Regions from separate parts of the Emticicia sp. MM genome, predicted to be linked through region 1. Evidence: riboswitches for the same ligand, from Rfam matches in the RefSeq annotation. Region 1 holds a riboswitch; the other holds the start of a gene.
The links. Region 1 has a riboswitch for S-adenosylmethionine ahead of A6M55_RS03890 (O-acetylhomoserine aminocarboxypropyltransferase/cysteine synthase family protein). Riboswitches for the same ligand answer to the same signal wherever they lie in the genome.

Region 1 (11,289 bases):
CCTCGAAATATTCTTCGAGTTTGATGCCTGTTCCCACAGGGTCAACAACTTTTACGAAGCCCGAAAAAGTAAATATTACACCAACTATGATGCGGGCAATTTGTGAAAATAGTTTCATAAATCTAATTTTGAATGATAGAATGAGTCAATGATAGAATATCAAAAATAATACGCATTTTCATTCTGAAAAGTTAATGGTATGTTAAAATAAGTAAAATTTACGACTATAGGGATTATAAATCGAGAAACAATTCGTCATTCGTCCTTCTAAAATTCGTAAATCCCCTTTACTGCTGTCCTTGAGCTTGACCCAATTTTATCATGCAAAAAACAGCGTAATTAATAATGTCTTGATAGCCAGCCTTGATGCCTTCTGAAACCAACGTTTTTCCTTGATTATCTTCGATTTGCTTTATTCTGAAGAGTTTCATCAAAATAATATCGGTCATCGAACTCACACGCATATCTCGCCACGCCTCGCCATAATCGTGGTTTTTATTGAAAAGTAACTCCATAACTTCGGCAACTTGCTTATTGTACATGGCTTGGAGCTGTTCAAACGGAATTTCGAGTTCGGTACTTTTTACCAAATCTGCTTGGATGAGAGCCATTACACAATAATTGATAATACCGATAAACTCGGGGACTTCGCCTTCATCGACACGACTAAAACCATTATCTTGAATCGTGCGGATGCGTTGGGCTTTGATAAAAATTTGGTCAGTGATGCTCGGTAAGCGTAAAATACGCCAAGAAGTGCCATAATCTTTGTTTTTCTTCTCGAAAAGGTCTTGACAAATCTTAATGACTTGGCGGTATTCGATTTCTGTTTGGTTCATTGTTATATGTAATTGCCTACTGGCTATGGGTTCGGTATTCAATTTAGAAAAAATTAATCAAGTTCGTTAGATTGAATTATCTTTGATGCTAAAATCAGTAAAATGGAGATAAAAGGCAGAAATGCCTTTATACTTGCAAAACTATAAAACTTCGGCTCTATAAGCAAATGACATTTATAAGTATCAATCATAAATACACCCACAACGAGCCTGTAATTGGCCAAAAACTCATTGATTTGTCGAAACCTTCGATAATGGGAATTCTGAATATTACGCCCGATTCTTTTTTTTCTGGGAGTAGATATACTCCAAATAGCAATCAAATTATAGACCAAGTTGGCAAAATGATTACCGATGGAGCAGTATTTATTGACATTGGAGGCTATTCGACTCGCCCAGATGCCGATGATGTGAGTGTAGCTGAAGAAATAGACCGAGTATCGCCTGTTATTGAAGTAATTGCTCAAAATTTCGGTGATAAAGTAGCCATTTCGATTGATACTTTCAGAAGTAAAGTTGCTCGTGAAGCCGTGAAAGTTGGGGCAACAATCATCAACGATATTGCAGGGGGAAATCTGGATGAAGAAATGTTTCAGGCTGTAGCCGAATTGCAAGTACCATATATATTGATGCATAGCCGAGGCAATCCACAAACGATGAATAACCTCAATGATTATCAGAACCTTACATTGGATGTAATCACCGAATTACAAGAAAAAGTAGCTGAACTTAGAGCTTTGGGAGTGAAAGATATTATCATTGACCCAGGTTTTGGATTCGCCAAAAATGCCAAACAAGGTTTTGAAATGATGCGAAATTTGGAAGCCTTTAAAGTGATGGATTTACCACTTTTGGTAGGCATTTCAAGAAAATCAATGATTTGGCGAACGCTCAATATAACCGCCAATGAAGCACTTAATGGCACAACTGCACTTAATATGTATGCTCTCATGCAAGGAGCAAAAATTTTACGTGTACACGATGTGAAAGAAGCCATGCAGACTGTGAAGTTGTTTGAGGAGTTGGGAGGGTAGTTTTTAATTTTTTCGTTAAAATGAATCCATACATGCAACTTACACGCAGACCAATGCTTCATTATGCTTTAATTCAATTAATCGAATACCGAGTGTTTTTTCAATTTTATTGATTGTTCTGAGTGTTAGATTTTCATTTCCTTTCAATATTTTATTGATTTGTTGCGAACTTATACCCATCAATGCTGCGAGCTGCTTTTGAGAATTTGGGTATTTACCATTTGTTTTGTTTGCTCTGAGAGTACTCAAGATTCTGATAGCAATATCTGCCGATAATTCAAGCCAATCTTTATTTTCTTCATAAAAAACAGCATCATTTTTCCAAGAATTGTCTGTTTGGGCAATCTGATCGAGTTTGTTAATAAGGGTTTCATTTTTCATAGTCAATCTTCTTTAAATTCTATAAAACCATAGTCAGATTGATTCATCAGTAAGCCCATTTTCGACTAAAAACTGTCTGGTCATCTCCAGTTTTTTAAGTTCTAATTGCAAGTGTGGTCGAGTGTTCATTGTTTGAGTGAGTTTAATACTTCCGCCCGAGACAACATAAGTATTTTCACTAATCCTTATCGCATAAATCCTAAGCCACTCTACTTTCGATTTTTCTCTCAAAAGCTCTTTTAGCTGATAGTCAGAATTGTGTAATGGTCTAAAAATTGCCTGTAATTTTAACTCTGAGTTTTGGTGTTTTTCAATCAATTGATAAAATTTTCTGCGAAAGTCGATAGCTTGTTTTCGAGTTCTTCTAACCGCATCTTCGATACTTATTGCTCCGTAGAAGTTGCTATTCAAATCACTACTATTTTCTTCAAAGAAAGTAAATAAGTACTCAAAATCATTTATCCAAAGATTGAATAATCGACTAAATTCCATCTCTTGATTATCATAAGCAACCGAATAAAGAGTAAATTCTTTAACAGCAAAGATAGCAGTAATTTTCATAAAATCAACTTATAAGTTTATTTTTTCTTACAACCACCCCTTAATCGTCTCAGTCATCGCTTCAAATTCAATTAAAAAGCCATCGTGACCATACATTGAGTCAATGAGAGCATATTTTGCGTTTGGAATATGTTTTGAAATAAACTCTTGTTCTTCGGGTGGAAATAGCACATCAGAAGTAATGCCAATCACCAAAGTTTTGGATTTGATAAGTTTGAGAGCATCTTCTACTTTACCACGCCCACGCCCCACATCATGCGAGTCGAACATCTTCGAGAGTGTCCAATAAGAAAACGCATTGAAGCGTTTGCCGAGTTTTTCGCCCTGATAATTTTGGTAAGTGTTTGCTCTGAAAAAATCAACTTGACCTTCATCACGAGATTGTGTGCGGCCATAAGTAGCATAATTTCGGTAAGATAAAAGAGCAATCGAACGAGCTACTTTCATACCGTTCATGCCCGCTTTAGGGTGACGCTCTATCCAAGTGGGGTCGGCCGCAATCGCCATCCTTTGCGATTCATTAAAGGCAATTCCCCACGGCGAATGAATAGCATTTGTCGAGAAAAGAATCAAGTTTTCAATCAAGTCGGGCTGTAAAATTGCCCATTCGAGTGCTTGTTGGCCACCCAGCGAGCCACCGAGTAAAGTATTTATTTTTTCAATACCTAAATTAATGCGTAATAAATCAATTGCCCGAACTACATCACGAATGCTGATAAAAGGAAAATCATGGAAATAAGGCTCACCCGAAATCGGGTTTTTACTTAGTGCATTCGTAGAACCATAATGAGAACCCAAAATGTTAGCACAAACGATAAAATGTTCGGCAGGATTATATAGACGTTTTTCGCCAATCATACCATTCCACCAATCGGATGGATTGGCGTTTCCTGTGAAAGCATGACACACCCACACCACATTATCTTTGGCTGCGTTGAGAGCTCCGTAAGTGGTATAGGCTAAATCAAATTCGGGAAGCCATGCCCCCGATTCAAGTTTAAATGGTTCGTCGTGATGAAATGTCTTATTTTCCATTAATGCTAAGCGGTACTTATTTGGTGATTTTTCTTGTAATTTTGTTGATTTCTATTTTTATTGTTTTCTCAGTCGTTCGGCTAATTCTACTACTCTTTTTATTCGGGTTTCGGTTTGTTTGGCACTGCCAATCCATAACCGATAATCTTTTTGTTTCGATGCAGAAAGTTGTTGATACAAAGCGGCAAATTCTTCATCAAAGTCTATTGCTTCCTGTAATTCGACTGGCATCGGAATTATCCTTTCTTCAAAATCTTCTTCAATTGAAACCGAAATTTCTTCGTGCAATTTTACACCCAATTCTTTTTGTAATTTAAGCGGCAAGGTCATGGCATGAAAACCATTGCCTTTTGGAAAAAGGTTACTTTTAAACGCTTTATTATTGATGTAACCTTTAACTTTCACGAATCCTTTTTTGCCAAATACCTCATGGACATTTTCAGGAAAATCAATATAATTCCACGAACCCGCAGGATTCGGTGGCATTTTCTTGATAATTTCTTTGAAATGAATGACTTTGCTTGACATAAATTTTAGTTTAATAAAACAAGGTCGAAGGTAAAACTCATTCGAGCCAACCTTCGACCTTGAAAAATTATGCTAAAGCCTGTGTAATATCGGCTTTAATATCTTCGATATGTTCGTAACCACACGAAATTCTCAATAAATTAGGGTCAACACCTGCCGAAAGCTGCTCACTTTCCGATAATTGCGAGTGCGTTGTTGATGCTGGGTGAATTATCAAAGTTTTTGCATCACCTACGTTTGCTAAATGTGAAATGAGTTTTAGGCTATTCACAAATTTCTCAGCTCTTTCACGCCCACCTTTTAGCTTAAATGAAAGTACACCGCCAAAGCCACGCTGTAAATATTTTTTTGCCAGCTCATGTGTTGGATGATTAGCAAGTCCAGGGTAATTTACCGACTCTACTTCTGGATGCTCGGATAACCATTGTGCCAAAGCTGCCGTGTTTTCGCAAGTGCGTTCAACTCTTAAAGTAAGCGTTTCAAGACCTTGAAGCAATAAGAATGAATTGAATGGCGACTGGCAAGCACCCCAATCTCTCAGTCCTTCAACACGACAACGAATAATATATTGGATATTACCAAAAGGGCCACCAATACCAAAAACATCATTCAAAACTAAACCATGATAACTCGGTGATGGCTCAGTAAACTGCGGATATTTGCCATTTCCCCAATTGAAAGTACCTGCGTCAACAATTACACCGCCCATTGTTGTACCATGCCCGCCAATCCATTTCGTAGCAGATTCTACCACAACGTTTGCACCGTGTTTGAGAGGTTGGCAAATTGCTCCACCTGCACCAAATGTATTATCTACAAAAAGAGGTAGATCATGTTTTTTTGCTAAAGCAACCAATGCTTCAAAATCAGGCACGTGTAAGCCTGGGTTTCCGATGGTTTCTACATAAATTAATTTTGTTTTTTCGTCAATCAATTTTTCAAAACTTTCTACATTGTTTCCTTCGGCAAAACGAGCTTCAACGCCAATGTTTTTGAACGAATTCTTAAATTGATTGTATGAGCCACCATAAAGAAAAGAAGTCGTAACGAAATTATCTCCAACAGTTGTTACATTATTAATGGCAATAAATTGAGCGGCGTGTCCCGATGAAACCGTAAGAGCTGCCACACCACCTTCAAGAGCCGCAATGCGTTTTTCAAAAACATCATTGGTTGGGTTCATGATTCGGGTATAGATGTTGCCAAACTCTTTCAAAGCAAAAAGATTTGCACCGTGAGCAGAATCTTTAAACTGATAGGCGGTAGTTTGATAAATAGGCACAGCACGAGACTGTGTTACTGGGTCAATTTCCTGTCCAGCGTGTAGCTGAAGCGTTTCGAAGCGTAGTTCTGACATTGGTTTTGTTGTTTTAAATTTTAATTAAAAAGTGAATTTTGTAGCGAAACTTGAGTATAGCAAAACCATTGTGATTTGCCACACAAGAAATAAAACCAATTTGAAAACGATTCTCGTATGATTGGTTTATAAGTCCGAATTGTTTCGCCATTTCGGTAGGTATTGGCACCTTATCGCTTGAAGCGGGACAGGTTGCCCGAGGTTCGTAGAGCCTATTCTCTCCCCTCGTCTATATAAATCAATCAATCAGCTACTTGAGTAGGATAATTGAATTGATGATGCAAAGATGCGGTGTGATTTGTTAAAAAACAAATGATGTAGAACAATTTTCTAAATTGTTCGGCAGAAAAATCTATTACATTGTTTTACCAAAATATTCATTAATATCCTTAAAACCTTTGTTCCAGTCTCGTTTTTCGGCCAAAATACCTGCCATCAGAAAATCTTCAATGAGGGCATTGGCACCATTAATTCCAGCGGTATCATTATCAAAACTTATCAGAACTTTATATTTTTTAAAATATTTCATCCATTCTTTCTTGAAAATCTTGGCACTTCCCAAACTTACTGCCATCATACCATTTTTTACTAAAGTCATGCAATCGAATGCTCCTTCGGTGAGATAGACTTCGGAGTTTGGACGAAGTTTTTTGATAGAATCAAGGTTAAAAATACTACGAGGAACGCCCGAAAGAAATTGATATTTGCTTGCTCCATCAGGTGGATTTCCAATCGTTCGACCTTGTAAATAAACAATTCGCCCGTCTTGGTAATAAGGAATTACAATCGGATGAACGAAGAAAACTAAATTGCCTTTATCATTCATCAAGCCACAGCCTTTTAAATCTTCGATTGCATAATTTGATTTCAGAAAATCATTGACAACTACGTAGTTTTTTATCACAAAAAGTTTGAAATGTCTGATTGTCCAATCATCAATTCCTCGACCACGTAAATATTCGGCCGCTTTTCGAGCAGAATCTGTGGCTGTTTGAGTGATGCAAAATTGCTGAAAACGTTCGTAGATTTCGCTGTAAATTGGCTTGAATTCAAACTGTTTTTCAAGAATAGGCTTATTTGTGTAAACGCTTTTAATATCTATCTTTCGGACGGTTTTATGACGAACACCATCATAAGCAGCAATATAACGGGTAGCAAGTTCTTCAAGAGCAGTTTTGAAATCAATCTGACAAGCATCGGCATAGAGATTGATCACATCACCGTGTTTGCCACAGCCAAAACAATGAAATTCGTTTTGTGGTGGAGGATAAAAAACTAAAGAAGGTGAGTCTTCCACGTGAAATGGACAATTCATGCGTCGGCTTTGAACAATCTCAAAGCCTAAGTCACGAGCAACTTGCCGAATATCAATTTCTTTTACACGTTGAAGTAGATTTTCCAAAGCGATTTACGAATTACGAGTGACGAATTACGAGTGACGAATATTAGTCGGTCAATAAGAAAAGTGACATTCGTAAATCGTCATTCGTAAATCGTAAATTTTTTAATTATTTTCTATGAATCATAGTTGGGGCAGCTTGAGCTTTTGCGTAAAGCACAATATCGGCAATCGTTACACGGTCGGGCGTGTTGATGGCGTACAAAATTGCATCGGCTACATCTTCGGCTTGAATTGGTTCGAAGCCTTCATAAACTTTCTTGGCACGCTCTACATCACCTTTAAATCGTACCAACGAAAAGTCAGTTTCAACCGCACCAGGGGCGATATTTGTTATTTTTATGCCATATTTTGTCAAATCATGACGCATTCCTTCACTGATTGCCTCAACTGCTGATTTTGAAGCACAGTAAACGGCTCCGTTTGGGTAAGTATATTTTCCCGCAACTGAACTTAAATTGATGATATGCCCTTTTTCACGTGCTATCATTATTGGCATTACTGCTTTTGATACATACAAAAGTCCTTTTACATTTCCATCAATCATGGCATCCCAGTCTGCAATGTTGCCATCTTGAATTGGTTCAAGTCCGTGGGCATTTCCTGCATTATTGACCAAAATATCAATATTTTTCCACTCTTCGGGTAAAGATTCAATGGCACTTGCAACATCTGCCTGATTACGAACATCAAATGCGAGTGTTGTGACTTGCACCTTTTTTGAAAAATATTCCTTCAATTCATCTAAAACTTCACGACGACGACCACATAAAATCAGATCAATTCCTGCATTGGCAAAAGCCTCTGCCGTCGCTTTTCCAATTCCTGATGTTGCACCTGTAATAAGGGCTATTCTTTTCATTTTTTAAAGTTATTTGTTACTGGAGAATTTGTGTACTGGTTACTTGTTTAATGGTCATTAGTAAACTTGGAAACTGGTAAATTGATGACGAATTCGCTTCTTAGAAAATATTATTGTTTAGAATCACCTAAGTAACCAATCAACCAATTACCCAATAACCTTCGGCCCATCTTGATTAATGCCTGAAACGTACGCATTTGCATAAATCCCAACCTTTTCAAAGCTATTTTTCATAGCGATTGCCACTTTTTCAGCTGTATCACGTCCTTGGCTGAATGCAAAAATCGAAGGGCCAGCTCCCGAGATACTACAACCCAACGCACCTGTTTCTAAAGCTGCATTTTTCACTTCCCAAAATTCGGGAATCAATATTGCCCGAACAGGCTCAATAATAAAATCAACCATCGAATTTGCAATAAGTTTATAATCGGCTTGCATTAAACCTGCAATCATACCAGCCACATTCCCCATTTGGGCAATCGTATTTTTCATTGAAACCTCATTTCTTAAAATATGACGTGCATCTTTTGTATTTACTTCAATATCAGGATGAACGATAGTTACGTATAGTTCATCAGGTGTAGGTACTTTGAATACATCAAGTGGTTGATAGCTTCGTACAACCACAAAACCACCCAGTAGGGCAGGGGCAACATTATCAGCGTGAGCTGAACCACAAGCGATACGCTCACCCTCCATCGAAAATGGTAATAATTCTTTGGCAGAAAGTGGTTTACCAAGTAATTCATTTACCGCAAAAACACCAGCCACTGAACTTGCCGAACTACTTCCAAGGCCACTTCCAAGAGGCATTTGCTTGTGTAATTCAATCTCCAGACCTTGCGTACTGCCCGTTTGTTCGAGGTATTTGATAATCGGAACCGTTACTGCATTTTTAGAAACATCGTAGGTAAGTTTTCCTTCTTCGCCAGTAATATTGGTGATAATGATTTGACTATCAGAGCGTTTACGAACAATGACTTCATCGCCTGGTGCATCAACGGCAAAGCCGAAAATATCAAATCCACAGGCAACATTGGCAACGGTAGCAGGGGCAAAAATCTTGATTGAGTCCATCAATAAAAATAGGTGTGTTTTCTTTGGTTATGTTCGCCAAATTTAGTCCTTTTTAGGTGAAATTCGGAATCTAAATTTAGAAATATTAAGTTTTTGTTAGAAATACCATAGTAAATCGAAAAAAAAGTTGTTTTTTAGTTACTTTTTATTACTTTTCCATTCGTAAATCGAGTAAAAAGTTTTTTTCCCTAAACCCCAAACAAATCAAACAATGAACAGATTTCTATTACCCCTTCTGATTCTGCTTTGGTCTTTGTTGTACACTGGTTGGTGGAACTGTAACCGTAAACCCTTGTGTTCGGGCGAGCCAATCGTTACCGATACGACATCAATGGTAATAGCAGCCACGCCAATGATTGACTCAACCAAACTGACAGATTCTGTGAAAGTAGATACGGTTAAAGTAGCTGCTACTCCAGAAGAACAAATCTTGTTTACTCCATTAGATGTTTATTTTAAAGTCAATCAATCGGGCATTGAGAAAACTGCCGAAGTTAAAGCTTTCATCGAGACAGCTAAAAAGTATTTTGAGAAATACCCTGATAAAGTACTCTTAATAACTGGTCATGCTGATGGCGATGGATCTGATGAATTAAATCAGCGACTTTCAGAAAACCGTGCGAAACAAACTAAATCCTTCTTATTGAAAGAGGGTTTTAAAGCAACGCAGCTGACAACCGAGGGTAAAGGTGAAAAAGAACCAATTGCTTCAAATGACACTCCTGAAGGTAAAGCCAAGAATCGTCGTAGTACGATCAGACTGAAGTAGTACGAAAGCCAAAAGTTGATGATTTTCCATAGGAGTTTCGATCTACCTATGTTGCAAACGATTCAAAATCATTAGTTTAAGAAATTTTATAACTTTAAAAAAATACAAATATGGACTTTTTTCAATATATGAAATGTTGGTTAACTGATTTTCCTTGGGGAGTTTTTCTTGGATGTTTATTGCCACTTTTATTACTTTGGTGGTGGCTAAACCGTGAAATTAACCGATGGAAAAACCATTCAGCCGAATTGCAAGATAGAATCAATTTCTTGGAAGGCGAACTTGATGCTTGCCGAAAATCAAAAGTATCAACAAGTGTAAATGTTGATGCAGGTGGAAGTGTTTCGGCTGGAATTGGTGGGGCTGGTATTGCTGCTGGTGCTTTAGGTTTAGCGGGAGTTGCGGCCGCTGCTGTACCAACCAAAAAAGATGATTTGAAAATTGTTGAAGGTATCGGCCCTAAAATCGAAGAATTATTCAATAATGCGGGTATTTATACTTTTGCCGAGTTGGCTGAAACATCGGTAGAAAGAATGAAAGCTATTCTTGATGCCGCTGGACCTCGCTTCCAAATCCATAATCCAGCTACTTGGGCAGATCAAGCTGCTTTGGCTCGTGATGGCAAATGGGATGAGTTGAAAAAATGGCAAGATGAGCTCTATAAAGGGAAAGCCTAATTTCAATGGTAAATGATTAATGGTGAATTCTTAATTACATTTTTGGTAATTAAACACAACCAACAAAAAAGTCTCTGCAACTTTTTGCAGAGACTTTTTTGTTAATTTAAAACTGGCTTTTTGAAAAAAAATGACGTGATTCGCAGGAAAAATAATTTTGAATGAGTGAATGATAGAATATTTTTTTCATTCTCTCATTCACTCATTGACGCATTCAATCATTGACCCAATGACACGTATAGCTATTTTTGCTTCAGGTTCGGGAAGTAATGCCGAACGAATTACTACTTATTTTGCTGATAACAAATCAGTTAGTATTGAATTGTTTTTATCAAATAACCCAACTGCGGGCGTTATTGAGCGTGGACGAAGATTAGGAATTCCGACAGTTTTATTCGATAAAAAAACGTTTTCCAAAACTGATAAAATTGTCGATTTATTACAAAAACAACAAATCGACTTGGTAATTCTGGCTGGTTTTCTGTGGCTAATTCCCGAAAACTTAGTGAAAGCATTTCCTAATAAAATTATTAATATTCACCCCGCATTGCTGCCAAAATACGGTGGCAAAGGAATGTGGGGGCATTTTGTGCATGAGGCCGTAGTGGAAGCTGGAGAAAAAGAATCTGGTATAACAATTCATTACGTAAATGAGCATTATGATGAAGGGAAAATTATTTTTCAAGAAAAATGTGAGGTTATTCCGACTGATACCCCCGACGATGTGGCTCGAAAAGTACAAGCACTCGAACATATTCACTTTCCAGAAG
Region 2 (11,289 bases), on a different contig from region 1:
GTTTTACCAATGGCTTTATCAACGAATTTTGATTATAAGTATTCAGAAAAAATTTACATTAATGCTTCTTGGATTCAGAGTTTGAGGAATCCAAAAGTTTTAGGCATGAATCAACCTTCATTAATCGCCTTAACACCGAGGTTTGAAACAAAATGGATTGATGTTGCCGCTCCCATTGCCCTACAAAATGGTTATAGAAATCTAACGATAGGTCTAATGGGGCGTTTTGGACCATTATTTATTGGAACCGAAAATTTGGGTGGTGTTCTAAATATCGCTAAACCAAATGGCATTAATTTTTATATGGGCTTGTTTTTACCTTTATTTATGAAACTACCCGATTCTCCAAATGGCTGTTATGTAGAGACTACTTCAGGATTAAAACATGAATTAAGAGAATTATTTAAGAAAAATAAGCAAAAACGTAAATGGAATAAGGTACACTAGGCATTTGCTTGAATCATTTTAATCAAAATTTAATCTTATTTTTAGTAAGGACTATACTTGTAGTTAGAATTTTACAGCATTAATAGCATTACAGTATTAAATCTTGATGAAAATGGCAGCAACTAAAATATTACTTGTAGAAGATGAATTAAGGCTAGCAGAATATGTAAAGAAGGGCTTAGAAGAAAATGGCTTTAGTGTTGATGTAGCCTATGATGGACAGATAGGGAGAAGTTTAGCATTGAGCAATGCCTATGACCTAATGGTTTTTGATGTTAATCTTCCTAAAATAAGCGGTCTTGAGTTAACAAAAAAGCTTCGTTCAGAGCAGATTAAAACCCCAATAATGATTCTTACAGCAATGGGAACTACTCAGGATAAAATTTCTGGATTCGACTCGGGTGCTGATGACTATTTAGTTAAGCCATTTGACTTTTTAGAATTAATTGCTCGCCTTAATGCATTATATCGCCGCTCGAGTGAGGTTGCGGAAATGAAAAAAAATCTACAAGTTGCAGATTTGGAGTTAGACCTTAATGAAAAAAATGCTAGAAGAGGGGGTAAATTGATTACCCTTACTTCAAAAGAATATATGCTTCTTGAGTTTTTTATGAGAAATAATGGAAAAGTTGTTTCTCGTACTGAAATTGCTGAAAAAGTTTGGAATCTCAATTTTGATACTGGAACGAATACGATTGATGTTTATGTAAATTTTCTACGAAAAAAAATAGATCAGAATTATGAAGTTAAGCTTATTCATACGGTTGTGGGTAGAGGTTATATGATGAAAGGATGAAGCAGCTTTTTTCGCATTTTATAATTATGACATAAAAAATAACTTCAGAAATGGCCAATCCACTCTGAAGTTATTTTTTTACGGAATTATAAAAATGTTATTACAAATTTACAATCCGAAGATAGTACAGATTTTTAACACCGATTTTACAGTTGTTATTACAATTTTAGCAAAATCAGTGATTTTTATCAATTAAAAAATCCTTTGATTGTTTCGGACATTGCTTCAAATTCAATTAAAAAACCATCATGTCCATACATTGAATCAATAAGTGCATAACGTGCATTCGGAATTTGATTGGCAATAAATTCTTGTTCTTCTGGTGGAAAAAGTACATCTGAACTTATTCCAATTACCAAGGTCTTTGCTTTTATTAGCTTGAGTGCCTCTTCAACTTTTCCACGTCCACGCCCAACATCATGTGAGTCAAACATTTTTGAGAGTGTCCAATACGAAAATGCATTGAATCTTTTACCAAGTTTTTCTCCTTGATAATTCTGGTAAGTATTCGCTCGAAAGAAATCTACTTGACCTTCATCTCTCGATTGCGTACGGCCATAAGTTGCATAATTTCTGTAAGAGAGTAGTGCAATTGACCTTGCCACTTTCATTCCATTCATACCTGCTTTGGAGTTTCTTTCAATCCAGGTTGGGTCTGCTGCAATAGCCATTCTCTGTGACTCATTAAAGGCTATTCCCCAAGGTGAATGAATGGCATTTGTTGAAAATAAAATTAGGTTTTCAAATAATTCTGGTTGCATAATTGCCCATTCAAGGGCTTGTTGCCCACCAAGAGACCCACCCAAAAGGGTATTTATTTTTTCAATATTTAGGCTTTGTCTTAATAAATCTATGGCACGCACTACATCTCGGATTGTCAGAAAAGGGAAATCATGAAAATAAGGCTCACCAGTTATTGGATTCTTGCTTAATGCATTGGTCGAACCATAATGAGAACCTAAAATATTCGCACAAACAATAAAATGTTCAGCTGGATTATACAGTCTTTTTTCACCAATTAGGCCATTCCACCAATCCGATGGATTAGCATTTCCTGTAAATGCATGGCATACCCAAATTACATTACTCTTATCAGCATTGAGTGTCCCATAAGTTGTATAAGCCAAATCGAATTCTGGTAACCAAGCTCCTGATTCTAACTTAAAGGGTTCGTCGTGATGAAATATCTTGTTTTCCATTATTTAGTTGTACACAAATTACAATTTGTTGATTAAGCTTTGTTTTTTCTTAGTCTTTCAAATAATTCAATTATTCTTTTAATTCTTGTTTCGGGTAGTTTGCCACTATCAATCCATCTTCTATAATCCTTTTGTCTAGATGCAGAAAGTTGGTTGTATAAACTAGTCATTTCCTCATCAAAATCAAGGGCTTCTTGCAGTTCTGTTGGCATAGGCACTATCCGTTCTTCAAAATCTTCCTCAAGGCTAATCAAAATTTCATCATGTAATTTTATACCTAAATCTTTTTGTAGTTTTATGGGTAATGTTAGGGCATGTTGGCCAGCACCTTTAGGGAAAAGATTACTTTTAAAAGGTTTATTATTTATTAAACCTTTAACCTTGATAAAGCCTCTTTTTCCAAATATCTCAAAAGCATCTTCATGAAAATCAACGTAATGCCAAGAACCAGCTGGATTGGGGGGCATTTTTTTGATTACTTCTCTGAATACAATAACTTTATTAGACATAAACTAATGGGTTGCTCAAAGCTGAAAACAGAACCATGTTCCACAACATCTCTTTGCAATGTTTACTATCAGATTTAAGTACTATAAAAAACCAATGATTGATGTATGATTGGTTTATAAGTCCGAAAGGTCTGACCCATTCGGTAGGTGTTGGCACCTTATCGCTAGTAGCGGGACAGGTTGCCCGAGGTTCATAGAGCCTATTCTCTCCACTCGTCTGTATAAATCAATCAATCAGCTACGTGAGTAGGATAATTGAATTGATGATGCAAATATGCGTTAGTATTTGTTAGAAAACAAGATTTTGAGTAGAATTTGTGTGATTATGGTGTCAAAAGTGATTTTTTTATTTAGGTAATAAAAGATTATCGCTGACCAAAATATTCGTTTATATCTTTAAATCCTTTATTCCAATCTTTTTTTTCTGCCAAAATCCCAGCCATTAAGAAATCTTCAATTATTGTTTTTGTTCCGTTTATTCCAGCCTCATCATTATCAAAGCTTATCCAAACTTTGTATTTTTTGAAGTATTTAAACCATTCTTTTTTAAAGGTTTTTGCACTGCCCAAACTCACTGCCGGCATACCATTTTTGACCAATGTCATACAGTCAAATGCACCTTCAGTCAGATATACTTCTGAATTTGGTCGTAATTTTTTGATACCATCAATATTAAAAATGGTTCTCGGTACTCCCGAAAGAAATTGATACTTACTAGCTCCTTCAGGTGGATTTCCTATACTTCTTCCTTGTAGATAAATAATTCTTCCATCTTGGTAATAAGGAATGATGATAGGATGAACAAAGAAAACTAAGTTCCCTTTATCATTCACAATTCCACTGCCTTTTAAGTCTTCCAATGAAAAATGTTCTTTTAAAAACTCGTTTGTAGCAACGTAGTTTTTGATGACAAATAATCTGAAATGCTTGATTGTCCAGTCATCAATTCCACGTCCACGTAAATATTCTGCTGCTTTTCGAGCAGATTCTGTTGCGGGCTGACTTAGGCAGAATGTTTGAAAACGTTCATATATTTCGGTGTAAATAGGCTTGAATTCAAACTTTTTTTCGGGAAGTGGTTTATTGGAATAAATACTTTTAATATCAACTTTTCTAAAGTTTTTATTTCGAACACCATCGTAGTTTGGAATGTACCTACTGGCAAGTTCTTCAAGAGCGGTTTTGAAATCTATTTTGCAAGTATCTGCATAAAGATTGATAACATCTCCGTGTTTACCACAACCAAAACAGTGAAATTCGTTTTGTGGAGGAGGGTAAAAAATGAGAGAAGGAGAGTCTTCAAAGTGAAACGGACAATTCATTCTTCTGCTTTGGATTATTTCAAAACCTAAGTCACGAGCAACTTGCCGAATATCAATTTCTTTTACCCGCTGAAGTAGATTATCCATTGAAATGAATGAAGATTGAAGCTACATTAATGATGATTTTTACTGAAAAAATCATCATTAATGTAGTCTATGTTATTTTCTGTGAATCATGGTAGGTGCAGATTGTGCTTTGGCATAGAGAACAATATCAGCTATTGTAACTCGGTCAGGCGTATTTATTGCATACAAGATTGTATCGGCAACATCCTGTGGTTGAATGGCTTCAAAGCCTTCATATACTTTTTTGGCACGTTCAGCATCTCCTTTAAATCTTACCAAAGAAAAATCTGTTTCTACTGCCCCAGGTGCAATATTTGTAATTTTAATGCCATGTTTAGTTAGGTCATGACGCATTCCTTCACTGATTGCTTCAACGGCCGATTTAGAAGCACAATAAACAGCTCCATTCGGATAAGTATATTTGCCCGCTACCGAACTTATATTGATAATATGCCCTTTTTGGCGTTCGACCATTAGAGGCATTATTTCTTTCGAAACATACAGTAAACCCTTTACATTTCCATCAATCATGGCATCCCAGTCTTCTAGATTACCTTCATTGATTGGTTCTAAACCGTGAGCATTTCCCGCATTATTTACTAAAATATCAATCTTTTTCCAATTATCAGAGAGAGATTGTATTGCCTTTGCCACATCAGATTGCTTTCTTACATCAAATGCAAGTGTTGTAACGTTCACTTTTTCGGAAAAATATTTTTGTAGTTCTGCAAGTACTTCTGTTCTACGACCACATAAAATTAAATCAATTCCGTTGTTAGCAAATGCCTCGGCCGTGGCTTTACCAATTCCAGAAGTTGCACCAGTTATTAAGGCTATTCTACTCATTTGTTGATTTTAATGTTTATATATTATTCTTTAGTTTGTTATTGCTAAAGATAGTTTCATTTTAATCATTAAAAGAAAATTAATATTGACCTGATTAAATTCAATACTTAAATTAACCTATAATTTTGGGTCCTTCTTGATTGATTCCTGAAACATACGCATTCGCAATAATACCTACTTTTTCGAAGCTACTTTTCATTGCAATTCCAACCTTTTCAGCAGTTTCTAAACCTTTACTAAATGCAAAAATTGATGGACCAGCTCCAGAAATACTACATCCTAGTGCACCCGCATCTAATGCAGCATTTTTTACTTCAAAAAATTCGGGAATTAAAATCGCTCTAACTGGTTCAATGATAAAATCAATCATTGAGTTGGCAATTAGCTGATAATCTGCTTGCATGAGTCCCGCAATCATTCCAGCTACATTTCCCATTTGAGCAATTGTATTTTTCATAGATACTTCATTACGTAAAATATGTCGAGCATCTTTTGTATTTACTTCAATATCAGGGTGAACGATTGTTACAAACAATTCACTAGGCGTAGGTACTTTAAATACATCCAATGGATTATAACTTCTAACAACCACAAAGCCACCCAATAGGGCAGGGGCTACATTATCTGCATGAGCCGAACCACATGCTACACGTTCTCCTTCCATAGAAAAAGGAAGTAAATCTTTACTGACTAATGGCTTGCCAAGTAGTTCATTTACCGCAAAGACACCCGCAACTGAGCTTGCAGAGCTACTCCCAAGACCACTGCCTAATGGCATTTTTTTATGAAGTTCAATATCAAAACCTTCAGAAATTTGAGTGTATTGAAGGTATTTAAGAATTGGCACTGAAACGGTATTTTTAGAAATATCGTAGGTGAGTTTTCCTTCATCGCCTGTAATTTGTGTAATAACAATTTGTTTGTCAGTTCGTTTTCTAACAATTACTTCATCGCCGGGAGCATCTACTGCAAATCCGAAAATATCAAATCCACAAGCTACGTTGGCTACTGTTGCGGGAGCAAAAATCTTAATAGAATCCATCAATAAAAATTTGTATGTTTCTTTGGTTTTGTTTGCCAAATTTAGTCCTTTTTAGCCGATTTTCTGAAACTGATTTTAGAAATATTATTTACTTGCGTAAGATTGTCCTTCTTTTTGTGTCGTACAAAGAAAAAATACTTGTATTTCGGTTACTTTTTATTAGATTTCGCTTCGTAAGAATAAAAAAAGTAATTTTACTGAACCCCAAACAAATCAAACAATGAACAGACTTTTTTTACCACTTCTGATTCTACTTTGGGCATTGTTGTACACAGGTTGGTGGAACTGTAGTAGAAAACCTCTATGTTCTGGCGAACCTGTCGCTGTAGGAGGTGATTTAACCGAAAATACAGTTTCTCCCCCAACAATTGATTCTACAAAAGTAGCCGATACTGTTAAAACAGAAGTACCTAAAGCTTCCACACCTGAAGAGCAAATTTTATTTACTCCATTAGATGTTTATTTTAATGTGAATCAATCAGGTATCAGTAAAACACCTGAAATCGAGAATTTTATTGAAACAGCCAAGAAATATTTTGAGAAAAATCCCAATAAACAACTGATTATCACTGGTCATTCGGATAGCGATGGCTCAGATGAATTGAACCAAAAGCTTTCTGAAAACCGTTCTAAGAAAGTAAAAGAATTTTTAATTCAAGAAGGTTTAAAAGCTGAACAAATTATCACGGAAGGTAAAGGCGAAAAAGAACCAATCGCTTCTAATGAAACTCCCGAAGGGAAAAAGCAAAATCGTAGAAGTACGGTACGTTTGAAAGAATAAATAAAGAAACTTTATAACTAATAAAAATATTAAAATAATGGAATTTTTTAAGTGTTGGCTAACAGACTTCCCTTGGGGAGTATTTCTTGGATGTTTATTACCACTACTTTTACTTTGGTGGTTTATGAATCGACAGATTAATCGTTGGAAATTACATGCCAATGAACTTGAAGACCGTATTAGTTTTTTAGAAGGTGAACTTGCTGCATGTAGAAAATCTAAAGTGTCAACAATTCCGAATGTAGATACTGCCAATGGTTCATCTGGAATTACCGCAGGAGCGGCCATTGCTGCAGGTGTTGGAGTATATACAGGACCACCAAAAAAAGATGATTTGAAAATTGTTGAAGGAATTGGCCCTAAAATAGAAGAATTATTTAATAATGCGGGAATCTTTACTTTTGCTGAGCTAGCTGAAACTTCAGTAGAAAGTATGAAATCAATTTTAGATGCAGCTGGGCCACGTTTTCAGATACATAACCCTACTACATGGGCTGCCCAAGCAGCGTTAGCTAGAGATGGTAAATGGGATGAGTTAAAAAAATGGCAAGATGAACTTTACAAGGGCAAGGCTTAATTGAAAATTATGAATATAAAAAAGTCTCTTCGGATTACCGTAGAGACTTTTTTAATGCGGTTACAATGTTTTTCTCGAAAAAAAATGTTTGTTTCGCAGAAAATTATCTAAGATTGAAAATTATTTATTAGATAAATAGTTCTTCAGTTGTTTAAACTATAATTAATGAAAAGGATTGCTATTTTTGCTTCTGGCTCAGGAAGTAACGCCGAACGCATTGCCACATATTTTGCAGCGAATGATAAGGTTAGTATTGAGCTTTTTCTTACCAATAATCCAACTGCGGGTGTAATCGAACGTGGAAGACGACTAGGAGTTCCGACCGTAATTTTTGATAAGAAAACTTTTAGTAAAACTGATAAAATTGTTCAATTATTACAAAATCAGGAAATTGATTTGGTAATTTTAGCTGGTTTTTTGTGGTTGATTCCTGAAAACTTAATAAAAGCATACCCAAATAAAATAGTTAATATACATCCAGCTTTATTGCCAAAATATGGAGGTAAGGGAATGTGGGGGCATTTTGTTCATGAAGCAGTAGTAGCAGCCCATGAAAAAGAGTCTGGAATTACGATACACTATGTAAATGAGCATTATGATGAAGGTGAAGTGATTTTTCAAGCTAAATGTGAAGTCGTTCCATCGGATACGCCTGAAGATGTAGCCAAAAAAGTACAATTACTTGAGCATATTCATTTCCCGGAAGTAATTGAAAAACTAATTGAGTAAACAACCTTTAAAAAAAGAGGGCAAAGATGGTTAGAATTTTTTACAAGGAGGGCAAGCAGGTAAAGAAAGAAACCGATGTCAGAGAGATTGGCCTATTGAAAAACTTGATGTGGGTTGATTTGCAATCACCTACTAACGAAGAAGAAGAGTGGGTTGAAACAAAGTGTAATATAAGTTTTCAGACTCCGCAAGAAATTGTTGAAATTGAGAGTAGTGCCCGCTATTTTGAACAAAATAATACCATTAATGCAAACTCCAACTTTTTAATTGCTGAAAATGATGGTTATTCATTTTATCCAGTTTCTTTTTTAATTAGAGATAATATACTTTTCACCTTTCGCCAAGGCGATTCTAAGACTTTTGCTGATACGGTTAAAAAGATTCGATTGGGTGAAGAAGTTTTTAAAGACGGGGTTGATATTCTACTTCTTCTATTAGAAACAAGAATTGAATCGGATGCAGATTTACTTGAATGGATGACCAAAGAGGTTAAAAGTATTAGCCGTACGTTGAGCCGTGAAAAGAAACCCAAACAAGATTCTCTAATTACTATTAATAATCTCCAAGAAAATACGATGGTTATTCGTGAAAGTATCATTGATAAACAAAGGGTACTTTCGCAGATTCTAAGAAGTCTTTATTTTCCGGAAGATAGAAAAGAACGCCTTCGAATTGTTTTAAAAGATATTAACTCCCTACTTGAGTACACTACTTTTAATTTCGAACGTTTGGAGTATTTGCAGGATACTTTTATGGGCTTGATTAATCTAGAACAGAACGAAATAATAAAGATATTTACTGTTGTAACCATCTGTTTTCTGCCACCTACGCTCATTGCAGGTGTTTTTGGAATGAATTATCCATTAATTCCAACAACCGAGCATCCTTTCGGATTTTGGATTGCTGTTATTTTAATGGTGATTTCCTCCTTGGGGTTTTTGTGGTTCTTCAAACGAAGAAGATGGATTTAGAATGTACGTTATTTAATATTTTTTAAAATAAATGCCAATTTTACCAACAAATAACGAGTATAAGCCACCGAAGTGGCAATTTAATGCCCATATTCAAACAATCTATCCGAGCCTTTTTCGGAAAATTCCAGTAAATTATCAACGTGAGCGAGTAGAACTAGCAGATGGAGATTTTCTTGATTTAGATTGGTCATTTGTAAACAATACCCGAGCTAGAAAACTATTAATTGTTACCCATGGATTGGAGGGTGATTCTACTCGACATTATGTGACGGGAATGATTAAGGTATTTAATGATAATGGGTATGATGGCTTAGGTTGGAATTGTAGAAGTTGTAGTGGAGAAATGAATCGTTTACCACGTTTTTATCATCATGGTGATGTAGATGACATTCGATTTGTTGTAAATCATGCAATCAATACCTATGGCTATGAGGAAGTAGTGGTAATTGGCTTTAGTATGGGTGGGAGCATGACGATTCGACTTTTAGGGCAAAATCCAGAACTATTACCTTCGCAGGTGAAAATGGGAGTTGCTGTTTCTGTTCCACTCGATTTACACACTTCAGTGTATGAATTGTATAAGCCTGGAAGAAGATTTTATATGAAACGGTTTATTAATAAACTAGGAAAAAAAATAAAGGAAAAGTCAACACAACATCCGAATAATAAATTAGTTAGTTATGAAGGGTACAAGCAAATTAAAAACTTTGAAGAGTTTGATAATCGCTATACCGCACAAATGTTTGGTTTCAAAAATGCCCATGATTTCTACCAAAAAGCAGCCGCTAAGCCTTTTTTGAAAAATATTCAAGTACCAACATTAATTATACAAGCAATTAATGACCCATTTTTATCTACTGAATGTTTGGATTTAGGAGAGGCAGAAGATAATCCAAATGTATTGCTTCAACTTTTAAAAATGGGTGGACACGTAGGTTTCATGATGCCAAACTCAAATGAAACTTGGGTTGAACGAAGAGTGATAGAGTTTATTAATGAGCACAAAATTTAGTTTTTATAAATGAAACAATTTGAAAAAATCCTACACGAAAGTTTTTTATTTAACCCAGTCGAAAATTGGCTTTGGTTTATTGGAATAATAATCGTAGGATTTCTTTTTAAAAGAATTTTTTCAGTTCTTCTTAGCAAAATTGTTTATCGATTAATCAAGCAAGAAACAAGAGATGTACCTGTTTCAAGTTTTGTAGATTTACTCAAACGACCTGTTGAGTTTATCATAACACTTTTGATTATTTACTCAGCTGTAAACGAAATATCTTTCCCAAAAAGATGGAGGATTATTCCATTTGGTAAGATGAGAGTAAGTGATTTTGCGGATAAAGTGCTTGATACCCTTTTTGTTATCGCTATCACGTGGATAATCATAAGGTTGATAAAATTCTTTGCCATTGTGTTTTTGAAAAAAGCGGAGGAAAATGATACAAAAGTTGATGAACATTTAGTGCCATTTTTTCGAGATATTATTATTGCACTAGTAGTATTTTGTTCGTTTTTCTTGATTCTTGGCTTTGTTTTTAGGCAAGATGTCATAAGTCTGATAACTGGTTTGGGTATTGGTGGGGTGGCCTTAGCTTTAGCAGCACGTGCTACTCTCGAAAACCTTTTTGCTTCTTTTACGTTATTTACTGAGCAGCCTTTCATTGTTGGAGATGATGTAGAATTAGATTCAATGGTGGGAAAAATAGAAAAAGTAGGTTTTAGAAGCACTAGAATTAGGCATGTTGATGGGAGTTTGGTTATTGTTCCAAATCAAATGTTAGTTTCACAAACGCTTAATAATCTTACTCAAAGAAAAGCTCGACGACATAAGTTTTTTCTGAGATTGAGCTTAGAAACCCCTCTTGAGAAAGTTAGAATAGTAATACAAGACATTCAGCAACTGCTTGATAATCACCCAGAAACAAGTGCTCAAGAGGGACATGTAAAATTTGATGATATTGGGGAATATTCAATCAACTTATTAGTTGTATTTTTTGCGGC

Region 2: it holds a riboswitch for S-adenosylmethionine, as region 1 does, so the genes downstream of both, A6M55_RS06165 (YdeI/OmpD-associated family protein) here and A6M55_RS03890 (O-acetylhomoserine aminocarboxypropyltransferase/cysteine synthase family protein) in region 1, are expected to answer to the same signal.

Annotation. Positions count from the first base shown of each region.
Region 1 is NZ_LXHX01000025.1:5,586-16,874, reverse strand. It holds gene A6M55_RS03925 (BT_3928 family protein) at 1-118, opposite strand, end outside; gene A6M55_RS03920 (DUF1599 domain-containing protein) at 288-839, opposite strand; gene folP (dihydropteroate synthase) at 1,007-1,873, shown strand; gene A6M55_RS03910 (helix-turn-helix transcriptional regulator) at 1,913-2,254, opposite strand; gene A6M55_RS03905 (hypothetical protein) at 2,288-2,815, opposite strand; gene metX (homoserine O-acetyltransferase) at 2,843-3,850, opposite strand; gene A6M55_RS03895 (YdeI/OmpD-associated family protein) at 3,908-4,378, opposite strand; gene A6M55_RS03890 (O-acetylhomoserine aminocarboxypropyltransferase/cysteine synthase family protein) at 4,446-5,735, opposite strand; SAM riboswitch class I at 5,859-5,975, opposite strand; gene A6M55_RS03885 (CHC2 zinc finger domain-containing protein) at 6,091-7,137, opposite strand; gene A6M55_RS03880 (SDR family NAD(P)-dependent oxidoreductase) at 7,244-7,996, opposite strand; gene A6M55_RS03875 (homoserine kinase) at 8,144-9,073, opposite strand; gene A6M55_RS03870 (OmpA family protein) at 9,285-9,842, shown strand; gene A6M55_RS03865 (hypothetical protein) at 9,971-10,519, shown strand; gene purN (phosphoribosylglycinamide formyltransferase) at 10,749-11,289, shown strand, end outside.
Region 2 is NZ_LXHX01000044.1:10,436-21,724, forward strand. It holds gene A6M55_RS06150 (DUF5723 family protein) at 1-447, shown strand, start outside; gene A6M55_RS06155 (response regulator transcription factor) at 560-1,243, shown strand; gene metX (homoserine O-acetyltransferase) at 1,432-2,442, opposite strand; gene A6M55_RS06165 (YdeI/OmpD-associated family protein) at 2,475-2,951, opposite strand; SAM riboswitch class I at 3,063-3,179, opposite strand; gene A6M55_RS06170 (CHC2 zinc finger domain-containing protein) at 3,317-4,360, opposite strand; gene A6M55_RS06175 (SDR family NAD(P)-dependent oxidoreductase) at 4,433-5,185, opposite strand; gene A6M55_RS06180 (homoserine kinase) at 5,298-6,227, opposite strand; gene A6M55_RS06185 (OmpA family protein) at 6,448-7,008, shown strand; gene A6M55_RS06190 (hypothetical protein) at 7,046-7,585, shown strand; gene purN (phosphoribosylglycinamide formyltransferase) at 7,751-8,314, shown strand; gene corA (magnesium/cobalt transporter CorA) at 8,341-9,285, shown strand; gene A6M55_RS06205 (YheT family hydrolase) at 9,317-10,300, shown strand; gene A6M55_RS06210 (mechanosensitive ion channel family protein) at 10,310-11,289, shown strand, end outside.